Regions from separate parts of the Kitasatospora sp. NPDC051853 genome, predicted to be linked through region 3. Evidence: predicted binding sites of a transcription regulator. Region 3 holds the regulator's gene; each other region holds the start of a gene.
What was found. The regulator HrcA, encoded in region 3, represses chaperone genes, less so after heat shock. The targets are predictions, from matches to a motif close to TTNGCACTCNGNNNNNCNGAGTGCNAA.
Positions count from the first base shown of each region.

Region 1: the regulator HrcA is predicted to act here: its motif matches at 2,171-2,197, upstream of groL (chaperonin GroEL).
Region 2: the regulator HrcA is predicted to act here: its motif matches at 1,303-1,329, upstream of groES (co-chaperone GroES).

Region 1 covers NZ_JBITBY010000008.1:90,559-93,813, reverse strand. Annotated here, with positions in the region: gene ACIA8O_RS23130 (hypothetical protein) at 1-207, opposite strand, end outside; gene groL (chaperonin GroEL) at 392-2,014, opposite strand; gene ACIA8O_RS23120 (cold-shock protein) at 2,328-2,531, opposite strand; gene ACIA8O_RS23115 (MoaD/ThiS family protein) at 3,066-3,255, opposite strand, start outside.
Region 2 covers NZ_JBITBY010000010.1:210,647-213,901, reverse strand. Annotated here, with positions in the region: gene ACIA8O_RS28005 (methyltransferase domain-containing protein) at 1-972, opposite strand, end outside; gene groES (co-chaperone GroES) at 1,473-1,778, shown strand; gene groL (chaperonin GroEL) at 1,875-3,255, shown strand, end outside.
Region 3 covers NZ_JBITBY010000002.1:808,378-811,632, forward strand. Annotated here, with positions in the region: gene ACIA8O_RS08365 (16S rRNA (uracil(1498)-N(3))-methyltransferase) at 1-121, opposite strand, end outside; gene dnaJ (molecular chaperone DnaJ) at 147-1,289, opposite strand; gene hrcA (heat-inducible transcriptional repressor HrcA) at 1,373-2,404, opposite strand; gene htpX (zinc metalloprotease HtpX) at 2,610-3,255, shown strand, end outside.

The sequences.
Region 1 (3,255 bases), on a different contig from region 3:
CAGCAGCGCGTCCTGCACGTCCTGCGCCACCAGCCCGGCCACGTAGTCGACCCCGTCCGGCCACTGCTCCACCCACCACCGCCGCTTGGTGAGCACCTCCTCCACCAGCGACACCACCTGCGGGTCGGCCACGTCACGCGCCGTCAGATCGGCCAGGATCAGCGCCCGCGCGGCGTGCAGCGCGCCTTCGATGCCATCAGAACTCATCCCCCCATTGTCCCCTCCCCCACCCGCCTCAGGAACCGGACCGGGCGACTGACCGGGCGGCTCTCCGCCGGGTCCGTCCGTCCGGGGCCGCGGTCCACGTGGCGGTGGAACGCCGCAGGGCGGCCTCCCCGGTGAGGGGAGACCGCCCTGACGGACGTTCCGGAACTACCGATCCTCGGGAGGATCAGAAGTCCATGTCACCGCCCGGCATGCCGCCGCCGGCGGCCGCGGCGGCCTTCTCCGGCTTGTCGGCGATGACGGCCTCGGTGGTGAGGAAGAGCGCCGCGATGGAGGCGGCGTTCTGCAGCGCGGAGCGGGTGACCTTGGCCGGGTCGATGATGCCGGCGGCGATCAGGTCGACGTACTCGTTGGTCGCGGCGTTGAGGCCCCAACCGGACTCGAGGTTGCGGACCTTCTCCACGACGACGCCACCCTCGAGGCCGGCGTTGGTGGCGATCTGCTTGATCGGGGCCTCGAGCGCGACGCGCACGATGTTGGCACCGGTGGCCTCGTCGCCGGTCAGCTCCAGCTTGTCGAAGGCGACACCGGCCTGCAGCAGCGCGACGCCACCACCGGCGACGATGCCCTCCTCGACGGCGGCCTTCGCGTTGCGGACGGCGTCCTCGATGCGGTGCTTGCGCTCCTTGAGCTCGACCTCGGTCGCGGCACCGGCCTTGATGACGGCGACGCCACCGGCGAGCTTGGCCAGGCGCTCCTGGAGCTTCTCGCGGTCGTAGTCCGAGTCGGAGTTCTCGATCTCGGCGCGGATCTGGTTCACGCGGCCGGCGACCTGGTCGCTGTCGCCGCCACCGTCGACGATGGTGGTCTCGTCCTTGGTGATGACCACCTTGCGGGCGGTGCCCAGCAGGTCGAGACCGGCGTTCTCCAGCTTGAGGCCGACCTCCTCGGAGATGACGGTGCCACCAGTGAGGATGGCGATGTCGCCGAGCATGGCCTTGCGGCGGTCACCGAAGCCCGGGGCCTTGACGGCAACGGACTTGAAGGTGCCACGGATCTTGTTCACGACCAGGGTCGACAGGGCCTCGCCCTCGACGTCCTCGGCGATGATGACGAGCGGCTTGCCGCTCTGCATGACCTTCTCCAGCAGCGGGAGCAGGTCCTTGACCGAGCCGATCTTGGAGTTGGCGATCAGGATGTACGGGTCCTCGAAGGAGGACTCCATCCGCTCCAGGTCGGTGGCGAAGTAGGCGGAGATGTAGCCCTTGTCGAAGCGCATGCCCTCGGTGAGCTCGAGCTCCAGACCGAAGGTGTTGCTCTCCTCGACGGTGATGACGCCTTCCTTGCCGACCTTGTCCATGGCCTCGGCGATGAGCTCGCCGATCTGGGTGTCGGCGGCCGAGATGGAGGCGGTGGAGGCGATCTGCTCCTTGGTCTCCACGTCCTTGGCCTGGGCCAGCAGCTGGTCGGAGACGGCGGCGACGGCCTTCTCGATGCCGCGCTTCAGGGCCATCGGGTTGGCGCCGGCAGCGACGTTGCGCAGACCCTCGCGGACGAGCGCCTGGGCGAGCACGGTGGCGGTGGTGGTGCCGTCACCCGCGACGTCGTCGGTCTTCTTGGCGACCTCCTTGACGAGCTCCGCGCCGATCTTCTCGTACGGGTCCTCGAGCTCGATCTCCTTGGCGATGGAGACACCGTCGTTGGTGATCGTGGGGGCGCCCCACTTCTTCTCAAGGACGACGTTGCGGCCCTTGGGGCCCAGCGTCACCTTGACGGCGTCGGCAAGCTGGTTCATGCCGCGCTCGAGTCCGCGGCGAGCTTCCTCGTCAAAAGCGATGATCTTGGCCATCGGAAGTGGTCCTCCAGGACACGTCGACTGCGCCGGACCGGAGGGCGCCCGCGACGGACGGCCCTGGTGTGCGGGGGTCTTGTCCCCTACCGCTCCCGGGGGCCTCACCGACCCGGTCCGTTGTCACTCTCATGCTGTGAGTGCTAACGCCAATGATTAGCACTCTCGGGTATCGAGTGCAAGCCCAATCGTGATACGCGCACCCGCGCCGGAGACGACGACAGGCCCGTACGACGTGGTGTCGTACGGGCCTGCCGGCGAAGCGTGGAGACTGCCAGCCCGAAGCCGAGCCGAGGTCCGCAGGTGCGGAAGGTCAGACCGCCGCGCGGACCATGTCCGCCTGCGGGCCCTTCTGCCCCTGGGAGATCTCGAACTCGACCCGCTGGCCCTCCTCGAGGGTGCGGTAGCCGTCCATCTGGATCGCGCTGTAGTGGACGAACACGTCCGCACCACCGTCGACCGCGATGAAGCCGTAGCCCTTCTCCGCGTTGAACCACTTGACGGTGCCCTGAGCCATTCCGAACTCCCCTTGTGCTGTGCTGGCCCTTCGCGGGTCCACAGGATGCGGACCCAGGTCTGTACCGGCACACGCCCGAGGGAACCCCCCCTGGGCGTAGCCGCGGTCAACACTCGAACGCGTCGACCGCCGCTGAATGTATCCGGACAGACGCCCTCTGCAACAGGGTCAACTTCGCCGAATTCGCCGTGTGACGAAAGGGATGTGACGGGAGGAATGCCTCAGGGAGTGGCTATTCGCTCCGGGCATAGCGGACCTAACGGGATAAAACTCCGTCAGATTCCTGACGCTGGCCTGTCAGTTCCCGTCTCAGCGCGACCGCCCCACGTCTCAACGGACGGACGGGCCCTGCGTGCACGACCCAGCCGTACCGCCGGGCCGGATTCGAAACATCCGATCCGAATCCGCACTCTACCGTCTGCCACCTGACGGAATTTCACCGCGGCGCGCGGCGGGCCGCCACCGAATGACCGGAATCATTCGTTCCGGTCGCGGTGGCGGCCCGTCGATTGCGCCCGTCGGCCGTCTGCCGGTTCAGCAGCCCCCGGCCACGGCCGGAATGATCGAGATGCTGGTGCCGTCCTTGATCTCGGTCTCCAGGCCCTCGGCGAAGCGCACGTCGTCGTCGTTCACGTAGACGTTCACGAAGCGGCGCAGCTTGCCGGCGTCGTCCAGCACCCGGGCGGCGATGCCGGCGTGGTTGGCGTCCAGGTCGGCGATCACG
Region 2 (3,255 bases), on a different contig from region 3:
CAGCACGTCGCTGAGCTCGTAGGCGTGGGCGTACGGGGTGGCCACCAGACGGTCCGAGGTGAGGTAGGCGATCTTGGGGTCGATCAGCCGTCCCTCGACCTGCTCGGCCACCTCGGCCACCTGGTGGGCCCGGATCACCGCACCGTCCGGCTCGTAGAGGTACCGGCCGACCGGGCCCGCCGCCGGGTCCGGGAGGTGACCGCCCGTCAGGGAGTGCGGGCCGGGGAGGAGGGTGGCCCGGTGCGGGGCGGTGGCACCGGTGCCGAACCAGAGGACGGCCTCCTTGACCTCGCCGTGGTCCGAGACCCACTCCGCCTCGGCGCCGTCGGGCACCAGCTCGTGCGGGATGCCCGGGGCCACCTTGAGGGCGCCGTACGGGGTGCGGCGGGCCGCCTCGACCGCCCAGGAGAGCGGCGGCGAGTACGCCTCCGGATCGAACACCCGGCCCCGGGCCGTCCGGCGGGCCGGATCGGTGAAGACCGCGTCGTAGCCGGTGACGTCCACCTCGGTGACGTCGGCCTCGCGGACCTCGATCAGGTCCGTCAGGCCCAGGGCGGCGGCGTTGGCGGTGGCGACGGCGCAGGTCAGCGGGTCGCGGTCGACGGCGAGGACGTGCACGCCAGCCCGGGCGAGGGCGATCGCGTCGCCGCCGATGCCGCAGCAGAGGTCCGCGAGGCGGCGGACGCCGAGGGCCGCGAAGCGGCCCGCGCGCCACTCGGCGACGCTGCGGCGGGTGGCCTGTTCGACTCCGTTGGGGGTGAAGTACATGGCGTCCGCGTCGGGGCCGAACTTCGCGCGGGCGCGCTGGCGCAGGGCCGCCTGCGCGAGCGCCGCGGTCACCAGCTCCGCCGGGTGCTCCTTGCGCAGCCGGGTCGCCAGCGCCAGCTCCTCGCCGGGCTTGAACTCCCGCAACTCGGCCAGCAGGGCCTGGCCCTGATCGGTCAACAGGGCCTTGAACGCGTCGATCTCCACGGGGACATTCTCGCCGCTCCGACCGGGTGGGCACGCGCGTGGCGGCGGTGCGGGGTTGGTGGTCACCCCGGGGGCGCGAGGCTCTGCCTGATGTGCGGCTCCGCCGCGTGGGCGCGCGGCGGGAGGAGCGCGCCGGGTGCCGGGTGCGGCGCTTCACTTGCAGGTGGCTGCCCGTTGCCGGCGATCAGGTGTATGTCTTCCGCCTCGCGCAGTTCCTCGCGCCCCCGGGGTGGCCGACTTTCGCTTCGCGCCCACGCGGCGGAGCCGCACATCAGCAGAGCCCCGCGCCCCTGAAGGCCCCTGCGGGGCCGCGGGGCGCCACGCGCGGCGTTGGCACTCTGGTTGACTGAGTGCTAACCGGCGCCTATGGTCGTTCCTGGCACTCCCCACCGGGTGAGTGCTAACGCGATGGAGCGTGTCCGACCCCCGCGACGGCGGGCGCGTGCACATTGCCACCTACCTGTAGAACAACCCCGTAATCTCCGAAGGGGAGCTCGGACGTGACCGCCAGCAGCAAGGTTGCCATCAAGCCGCTCGAGGACCGCATCGTGGTCCAGCCGCTCGACGCCGAGACCACCACGGCCTCCGGCCTGGTTATCCCGGACACCGCCAAGGAGAAGCCCCAGGAGGGCGTCGTCCTGGCCGTCGGCCCGGGTCGCTTCGAGGATGGCCAGCGCCTTCCCCTCGACGTCGCGGTCGGCGACATCGTCCTGTACTCGAAGTACGGCGGCACCGAGGTGAAGTACCAGGGCGAGGAGTACCTCGTTCTCTCGGCCCGCGACGTTCTCGCCATCATCGAGAAGTAAGTCGTTCCAGCCCGCCCCGGTCACGTGTCGTCAGACAGCGGCCGGGGCGCGGTTGTTGGCTCCCGCAGTCAGTAGATCCCCAGAGGAAACGGAACCATGGCGAAGATCTTGCAGTTCGACGAGGACGCCCGCCGCTCGCTCGAGCGCGGTGTCAACAAGCTGGCCGACACGGTGAAGGTGACCATCGGCCCCAAGGGCCGCAACGTCGTCATCGACAAGAAGTTCGGCGCGCCGACCATCACCAACGACGGTGTCACCATCGCCCGTGAGGTCGAGCTGGACGACCCGTACGAGAACCTCGGCGCCCAGCTGGTCAAGGAGGTGGCCACCAAGACCAACGACGTCGCGGGTGACGGCACCACCACCGCCACCGTCCTGGCCCAGGCCCTGGTCAACGAGGGTCTGCGCAACGTCGCCGCCGGTGCCGGCCCGGCCGCCCTGAAGAAGGGCATCGACAAGGCCGTCGCCGCCGTCTCCGAGCACCTGCTCTCCATCGCCCGCGAGATCGAGGGCAAGGAGGACGTGGCCGCCGTCGCGTCCCTGTCCGCCCAGGACCAGCAGGTCGGCGACCTGATCGCCGAGGCGATCGACAAGGTCGGCAAGGACGGCGTCATCACCGTCGAGGAGTCGAACACCTTCGGCGTGGAGCTGGACTTCACCGAGGGCATGCAGTTCGACAAGGGCTACCTGTCGCCGTACTTCGTCACCGACGCGGAGCGTCAGGAGGCGGTCCTCGAGGACCCGTACATCCTGATCAACCAGGGCAAGATCTCCTCCATCCAGGAGCTGCTCCCGCTGCTGGAGAAGATCCTGCAGGGCGGCGCCTCCAAGCCGCTGCTGATCATCGCCGAGGACGTGGACGGCGAGGCGCTCTCCACCTTGGTCGTCAACAAGATCCGCGGCACCTTCAACGCCGTCGCGGTGAAGGCCCCCGGCTTCGGCGACCGCCGCAAGGCGATCCTCGGTGACCTGGCCACCCTGACCGGTGCCACCGTCATCTCCGAGGAGGTCGGCCTCAAGCTCGACCAGGCCGGTCTGGACGTGCTGGGCACCGCCCGCCGCGTCACCATCACCAAGGACGACACCACGGTCGTCGACGGCGCCGGTGACACCGAGGCCGTCGCGGGCCGCGTCGCCCAGATCAAGGCCGAGATCGCCAACACCGACTCGGACTGGGACCGCGAGAAGCTGCAGGAGCGCCTGGCCAAGCTGGCCGGTGGCGTCTGCGTGATCAAGGTCGGCGCCGCCACCGAGGTCGAGCTCAAGGAGCGCAAGCACCGTCTGGAGGACGCCATCTCCGCGACCCGCGCCGCGGTCGAGGAGGGCATCGTCGCCGGTGGTGGCGCCTCGCTGGTGCACGCCGCCAAGGTCCTGGAGGACGGCCTCGGCCTCTCCGGCGACGAGGCGACCGGTGTCGCCGTCGTCCGCAAGGCGCTCGCCGAGCCGCTGCGCTGGATCGCCCAGAACGCCGGCCTCG
Region 3 (3,255 bases):
CGGGCTCCAACCGCTTGACCGCCGCCGCGTGCCGCCCCTCGGGCCCGTCCAGCCGCACCACCGAGCCGGGGGCGGCCCCGGCGAGCAGTGCGGACTCCACGACGAACACGGGGGCGGTCATGCGGTGCTACTCCTTCGGGCCGCCGTCAGCGGCCGTTGAACGCGTCCTTCAGGCGGGAGAACAGGCCCTGCTGGCCCGGTGCGAACTGGCCCGACGGCCGCTCCTCGCCGCGCAGCACGGCGAGCCGCCGCAGCAGCTCCTCCTGCTCCGGGTCGAGCTTGGTCGGCGTCTGCACCTCGACGTGCACTATCAAGTCGCCACGGCCGCCGCCGCGCAGGTGGGTGACGCCCCGTCCGTGCAGCGGGATCGACTGGCCGGACTGGGTGCCGGGCCGGATGTCGACCTCCTCCAGGCCGTCCAGGGTCTGCAGCGGCACCTGGGTGCCGAGCGCGGCGGCCGTCATCGGGATGGTGACGGTGCAGTGCAGGTCGTCCCCGCGCCGCTGGAAGGTCGGGTGGCTGGTCTCGGCGATCTCGACGTAGAGGTCACCGGCGGGGCCGCCGCCGGGGCCGACCTCGCCCTCGCCGGCCAGCTGGATCCGGGTGCCGTTGTCCACACCGGCCGGGATCTTGACCGTCAGGGTGCGGCGGGCGCGGACCCGGCCGTCGCCGGCGCACTCGGGGCACGGGGTCGGCACCACGGTGCCGAAGCCCTGGCACTGCGGGCAGGGGCGGGAGGTCATGACCTGGCCCAGGAAGGACCGGGTGACCTGGGAGACCTCGCCCTTGCCGCGGCACATGTCACAGGTCTGCGCCGAGGTGCCGGGGGCCGCGCCCTCGCCGTTGCAGGTGGTGCAGGTGACGGCGGTGTCGACCTGGAGTTCCTTGGTGGTGCCGAAGGCGGCCTCCTCCAGGGTGATCTCCAGCCGGATCATCGCGTCCTGGCCGCGCCGGGTGCGCGAGCGCGGGCCGCGCTGGCCCGAGGCCGCGCCGAAGAACGCGTCCATGATGTCGGAGAAGCCGAAGCCCGCCGCGCCCGCGCCGAAGCCGCCGGCCCCGCCGCCGCCGTTGGGCGAGAGCGGGTCGCCGCCGAGGTCGTAGACCTGGCGCTTGGCCGGGTCGGAGAGCACCTCGTAGGCGGCGTTGATCTCCTTGAACCGCTCCTGGGTCTTGGGGTCCGGGTTGACGTCCGGGTGCAGTTCGCGGGCGAGGCGCCGGAACGCCTTCTTGATCTCGTCCTGCCCCGCATCCCGTCGGACGCCGAGTACCGCGTAGTAGTCCGTGGCCACCAAATGCTCCGCTTGTTCCGCCTCTAGAAGTGCTGCGACTGGTCCTGAACAGTGCTGTTCTTCGAGCTGTTCCTACGACTCGCCTACGACTCGGCCAGGATCTGGCCCACGTACCTCGCCACCGCTCGCACCGCCCCCATTGTGCCCGGGTAGTCCATCCGGGTCGGTCCGATCACGCCCAGCTTCGCGACACTCTGATCGCCCGAACCGTAACCGACCGAGACCACCGAGGTGGAATTGAGGCCCTCGTACGCGTTCTCGTGGCCGATCCGGACCGTCATCCCCGCGTCCGCCGTCTCACCCAGGAGACGGAGCAGGACGACCTGCTCCTCCAGGGCCTCCAGCACCGGCTGGATGGTGAGCGGGAAGTCGTGGCCGAAGCGGGTCAGGTTGGCCGTGCCGGCCAGCATGATCCGCTCCTCGTTCTGCTCCGCCAGGGTCTCGAACAGGGTGGCCAGCACGGTGGAGACCGTCGGCCGGTCGGCGGGCTCGAAGGTGGACGGGAGGTCCTCCAGCAGGCCCGGGACCTCCGGCAGCGGGCGGCCCACGGCCTGGGCGTTCAGCCGCGAGCGCAGGTCCGCCAGGACCGTCTCGCCGACCGCGCCCGGGCAGTCCACCATCCGCTGCTCGACCCGGCCGGTGTTGGTGATCAGGACCAGCATCACCTTGGCCGGGGCCAGTGCCACCAGCTCGACGTGACGGACCGTCGAACGGCTCAGCGAGGGGTACTGGACCACCGCGACCTGCCTGGTCAGCTGCGCCAGCAGCCGGACCGTGCGGGCCACCGTGTCGTCCAGGTCCACCGCGCCGTCCAGGAAGTGCCGGATGGCCCGGCGCTCCGGGGAGCTCATCGGCTTGATCTCGGCCAGCCGGTCCACGAACAGCCGGTACCCCTTGTCGGTGGGGATCCGGCCGGCGCTGGTGTGCGGCTGGTGGATGTAGCCGTCCTCCTCCAGGGCCGCCATGTCGTTGCGCACGGTGGCCGGGGAGACGCCAAGGTTGTGCCGCTCGACCAAGGCCTTGGAGCCGACCGGCTCCTCCGTCCCGACGTAGTCCTGGACGATGGCGCGCAGCACCGCGAGCTTGCGGTCGTCCAACGGCCGCTCGCCGTACATGGCACCCACCTCCCTCTCGGCCAGGCCTGCTGGCACTCAGACGGTCAGAGTGCCAGGGCAGTACCAGCCAGTGTAAGGCCCACGGGTGACGGCAGGAACGGGGCGCTCAGGTGATCCTCGTTGCTCCGTCAGTTGGGCCTCACCCCGGGGGCCGTCCCGGAGTGGCAGCATCGAAAGCGGATGTACCGGGACAAAAGGAGCAGACATGTCATCAGCACGGCACACCCGCTTCGCCCCGGACCGCGGTCTGACGGGCCGGATGGTCGCCACCATGTTCGTCATCGGGCTGCTGTACGTGGGCTTCACCGGAGTGCTGATCGTGCTGCTGCGCGGGGCCTGGCCGCTGGTGGTGCTGATCTCCGGCGGGCTCTTCGTGGCGCAGTTCTGGTTCAGCGACCGGATCACCCAGCGCGCCATGGGCGCCCGCGAGGTCACCCCCGAGGAGTACCCGCAGCTGCACGGCGCCGTCGACCGGCTCTGCGCCCTGGCCGACATGCCCAAACCCCGGGTGGCGGTCACCGACACCGACATGCCCAACGCCTTCGCCACCGGCCGCAACCCGCAGAACGCGGTGGTCTGCGTCACCACCGGCCTGATGCGGCGGCTGGAGCCCGAGGAGCTGGAGGGCGTGCTCGCCCACGAGCTCTCGCACGTCGCCCACCGGGACGTCGCCGTGATGACCGTCGCCGGCTTCCTCGGCGTGCTGGCCGGGGTGATCACCCGGATCGCGCTCTACGGCGGCTTCCTGAACGGGCGCGGCAGCCGGGACGGCAACGCGGCCGTCGCGATGATCGTCGTCCCGCTGGTCAGCATGGTCGTCTACGCGGCCAGCTTCCTGCTCACCCGGATGC